One region of the Arthrobacter sp. yr096 genome, then DNA from elsewhere that is predicted to be linked to it. Evidence: riboswitches for the same ligand, from Rfam matches in the RefSeq annotation. Region 1 holds a riboswitch; the other holds the start of a gene.
What was found. Region 1 has a riboswitch for thiamine pyrophosphate ahead of thiC (phosphomethylpyrimidine synthase ThiC). Riboswitches for the same ligand answer to the same signal wherever they lie in the genome.

Region 1 (2,390 bases):
CACTGCTCGATCACGGTATCGCGGAAGATTTCCCACGTGAGCTTGTTCGCTTCACCATTGACCTTTTCCAAGGCCTGGTAAATGGGAACGGTGCCGATGGGAACCGGGGAGTTGCGGATGATCCATTCGCGGGTGGTGTGGATGTCGTCGCCTGTGGAGAGATCCATGACTGTGTCCGCACCCCATTGGGTGGCCCACTGCAGTTTGTCCACTTCCTCGGCGATGGAGCTCGTCACCGCGGAGTTACCGATGTTGGCGTTGATCTTCACCAGGAAGGCCTTGCCAATGATCATTGGCTCGGATTCCGGGTGGTTGATGTTGTTGGGGATGATGGCCCTGCCGGCGGCGACTTCGCTGCGGACAAGCTCAACATCGCAGTTCTCCCGCAAAGCAACGAACTGCATTTCCCGGGTTACCATTCCCTGTTTCGCGTAGTGCATCTGCGTGACGGTCTTGCCCTCCACGGCACGGCGGGGCACCGGTTGCCCACCTTTCCATTCCGCTGATGCTGCCCCGCGCCGAACCGCAGACTTGCCGTCGTCAAGCAAGTTGCGTGCGCGCCCGGAGTAGGGCTCGGTGTCGCGGCGATCTTCGATCCACGCCGAGCGGAAGGGCTCAAGGCCAACCACGGGATCGCTCCCGGGTCCGGCCGTTCGATAGACCTGCAACGGCTCATTGGCCAAGCCGTTGGGCGACGGCTCCAATGCAATCTCCGTAACGGGAACGCGGATGCCATTGGTGGGATCCTCCACCCACGCCAGCGAGTGGGACTTCAGCGATTGCGTCACCGTCTCAACGCCGGTTTCGCCGGAGCCTGGCTGGTTTTGGCCTGCGCTCAACTCGTTTTGGCCCGCGTTCTTCCCGTTTTGGGCAGGGCTGTGCTGTGTTTCCGTGGTGCTCAAGGATTACTCACTTCCTTCGCCGGCATTACCCGGACAGGTTCAACGGTCGCAGACTGCATCAGTCCGATCTCAGCCCCTGCAGGGGCCCCCGTGTGGTCGTAGATGAAGCTACCACAGCTGCCTACTGGCGCACAGTCACATGGACGCATCCGGTCCACGTGGCCCTGCTGCGGATTAGGCTTTTCCCATGGCCTCCATCATTGAATTCAGCGGACCTGTGCTTGTCTCGTCGGTCGAAGAGCGCCACGGAATGTGGTCTGTGGACGGTGTTCTGACCTTCGAGTGCCCCTCGGAAACGCCGGACAGGGTGTTGGATGGCTGGGTCCTGCCTGGATTCGTGGACGCCCACTGCCACATAGGGCTCGGAGCGGGAGGGGCCGTGGACGAGCAGGTCACTTTCGCCCAGGCCACAGCAGACCGCGACGCCGGAACGCTGCTCATCCGCGATGCCGGATCACCCAGCGACACACGATGGGTGCAGCAGCGGCGGGACCTGCCGCGCCTGATCAGGGCAGGGCGGCACATTGCCCGGAGCCGGCGCTACCTTCGCGGACTGGGGCATGAAATTGAACCCGGCCAGCTGGTGGAGACTGTGCGGAAGGAAGCCCGCGACGGCGATGGCTGGGTAAAGCTCGTGGGGGATTGGATCGACCGCGGTGTGGGGGATCTGGCGGCCTCTTTCCCGGCCAAGACAGTCAAGGACGCCATCGCTGCCGCGCACGACGAGGGCGCCCGCGTCACGGCTCATTGTTTCGCCGAGGACACCATCGATGACATGCTCGATGCCAACATCGACTGCATCGAACATGCCACGGGTCTTCTGCCACGGCACCTTCCCCGCCTCGTGGAACAGGCAGTGCCCATCGTTCCAACACTGGTCAACATCGCTACCTTTCCGGACATCGCCAGCCAGGCCGCCCCAAAGTTTCCGGTGTACGCGGACCACATGGTGCGTCTTTGGGAGCGTCGCAGGGAGCGGGTCCTCGAAGCTTTTGAGTCCGGCGTTGAGATTTTCGCTGGAACGGACGCGGGCAGCGTGATCAAGCACGGCAGGATCGCTGACGAAATGATGGAACTGCACGACGCCGGCCTGCCGCCGGCCGCTGTCCTGGACGCCGCAGCCTGGCGTGCCCGTGCCTGGCTGGGAGCCGAGGGCATCAGCGAGGGGGCAAGTGCTGACGTCGTGCTGTGCAGTGAGGATCCGAGGCGTCACCTAAGGACTGTCACCGAGCTCAAGCACATCGTCCTCCGTGGCAATGTGGTGGGTTAGGAATAAATTGAAGCTTCAAGTAATTTACTAAGGTAGATAGGGTGCCGATGCGCGGCCACCTCAGAACCAGGAGCTTCACATGACCACTTCATCCACCCAGGATCTTCTTCCTGCCGAACTCACCATGGGCACCGTGATGCTCAAGGTTGGCGACATGAAGGTCATGGGCGATTACTATCAGCGCGCCCTGGGCCTGGACATAGTGGCCGAGCAGGACG
Region 2 (2,390 bases), on a different contig from region 1:
AGTTCCGATTCCACTTCGAGGCACTGCTGCGACGCCTTGGACCAGAACAATTGCTCTTCCTCCGTGGGTGCAAGTGCGCCGGCACGGGCCAGGACCCTGGAATACCCATTGAGGTAGATCGCGTCCTGTGCCAGGTAATAGTTGAAGGCCGCCTCCGGCAGGCTGCCTGATTGCAGGCCTTCAATAAAGGAGAGCCTGTAGATGGCATCGAGTTCCGGGGCGGCTTCCTTCCACAACTCCGAGGCGAAGTTACCGGGCCTGAGCACCTTTTGGTGGTGGAAATGGTTAACGGGACCGCTCCCCTGGCCAACATCAAGGGCATCGGAGGCCTTCAGGGCTTGAAGCAACCAGGGCTTCACTTCCCGCAATGAAGCTTCCCAATCGCCGGTGCGGGCCTGAACGGTGGCCAAAGCGGAGGAAAGTGAACAGCCCGTGCCATGACTGTTCTTCGTGTCCACCCGGGGACCGGCTACCTCGACCACATCCTGACGCAGCAAGCCACTGGTGTTCACCAACGCATCTGGACATTCCGATCCCGCCAGGTGCCCGCCCTTCACCAGCACCGTGTTTCCGCAGTCGGCGGCAAGCCGTTTTCCCTGGTCCAGCGCCGAAGCCCAATCGTCGGCTTCAGCTTCGCCCAACAACATGGCAAGTTCAGGGAGGTTTGGGGTGATGAGGTCCGCCAAAGGCAGCAGCGAACGCAAGGCCTTCTCCGCGGACCCCTGCAGGAGGCGGTCTCCGCTGGTGGCCACCATGACCGGATCAAGGACCACGACGGCGGGGCGCACCGCTTCCAACCAGCGGCGGACTTCATCAATGACCGCCGCGTCCCCCAGCATGCCAATCTTGACCGCATCAATGGTGATGTCACTGCTGATGGCTTCGAGCTGCTGCCTCAGGAATTCCACGGGAGGTACATGCACAGCGCTGACTCCTAGCGTATTTTGCGCTGTCAGGGCCGTGATGGCTGCCATTGCATAGCCGCCGTGGGCTGCAATGCTCTTCACATCAGCCTGGATACCCGCCCCTCCGGATGGATCTGAGCCAGCGATGCTCAGCACCCTCGGGGTTTGCGTACTTGAGGCCACCAGCGGGTACACAGGAGAGAATGACGATGCAGTCATGAGGACATCCCTTCGCCGGTGCTAACCGGACAGGTTCAACGGGTCTGGATCTCAGCCTGGCCCAACGCCCGGCACCCCGTGTCAGTCCCCTAGCGTAGCCGGGAAGCAGCATTGCCAGGCAACTTCGCAACGGCAAACACTGGATGTGACCGCGAAAGAACCTGGTTGCGCGACTGGACGCAGACAGCAAAGGGTCCTGCAGTACCCGCCATTGACGGATACCGCAGGACCCTATGGTGCCGATCCTTCTGGAGCTGCAGTCTCTAGAGTTCGGAAGCCGGTACGCCCACACCGAGGATGATGGGCTCCTCCGACGCCGCCTTCTTGACCGGTTCCGCCGGCGCCTTGGCCTCGTGGGCCGAACCGCCCGCGGCCGCAGCAGCTGCCTCACGGTGCTCCACGCTGGTTTCGTTTGCCGCACCCTGTGCCCTGCTGGCGCTGCGGTTGCGCCGGCCACGACGACTCCGTGACGCTGAAGCGGTCCCTGGATCCTCGGCTGCGGCCTTCACCGCCGGGACGGTTTCCTGTACAGCTGCCGCCTCTGGGGCGGCCGTGGGCTCCGTTTTTCCTTCCGGGGCTGCGCCAAGGTGCGAGAATGCTTCGGCCAGCAGATCCAGGCTCATGGCGGGCTTGGCAGCCTGCGGTTCCTCGTGGTGTTCAACGAACGGCAAAGCAACTTCTTCGCCGCCGAAGCGCAGGACCGGGGTGGAACGTGCTTCCTGGGTTGCCGCTTCCCGGGACCCCGATTCCCTCGACTCCGCGGTGGCAGCGGGCTGCTCGGGCTCGTGCTGTCCGGCTGCCCTTGCCAGTTCTTCAGCGCGGTGAACTTCGTCGTCGTGCAGGTGCGCGGCGTGGGCTGCAGCGGCAATTGTGGCCAAAGCGGCCCTGGTAGCCTCGGCCTTCGCCTGACGGGCCGGGTCCTGGGGCTCAGTGTGCGTCGTCGTGGTAGCGGCCGGAGCTGAGGCGGGAGTGTGCACCGGTGCCGGCGCTTCGGCGACGGCCTGTCCCCCGCCCTTGCCGCGGCGGCGCTTACGTTCCGTCCGGGCTGCGGGCTGCTGGGTCTCAGTGTGGGGGCGGTGGTGTTCTGCAGCAACGACGTTGGCACGGCGATGCTCCACGGGCTCGTCATGCGTCACTACGCCGCGGCCGGCGCAGTGCTCGCACTGTTCACCGAAGACTTCCAGGAGTCCAGTGCCCATGCGCTTGCGGGTCATCTGAACCAGGCCAAGGGACGTCACTTCAGCCACTTGGTGCTTGGTACGGTCC

Region 2: linked by a shared signal. The riboswitch ahead of thiD (bifunctional hydroxymethylpyrimidine kinase/phosphomethylpyrimidine kinase) and the one ahead of thiC (phosphomethylpyrimidine synthase ThiC) in region 1 are both predicted to bind thiamine pyrophosphate.

Annotation. Positions count from the first base shown of each region.
Region 1 covers NZ_FNYI01000001.1:1,030,618-1,033,007, forward strand. Annotated here, with positions in the region: gene thiC (phosphomethylpyrimidine synthase ThiC) at 1-902, opposite strand, end outside; TPP riboswitch at 897-1,004, opposite strand; gene BMY91_RS04790 (amidohydrolase family protein) at 1,090-2,172, shown strand; gene BMY91_RS04795 (VOC family protein) at 2,252-2,390, shown strand, end outside.
Region 2 covers NZ_FNYI01000010.1:52,497-54,886, forward strand. Annotated here, with positions in the region: gene thiD (bifunctional hydroxymethylpyrimidine kinase/phosphomethylpyrimidine kinase) at 1-1,124, opposite strand, end outside; TPP riboswitch at 1,115-1,213, opposite strand; gene BMY91_RS20175 (Rne/Rng family ribonuclease) at 1,388-2,390, opposite strand, start outside.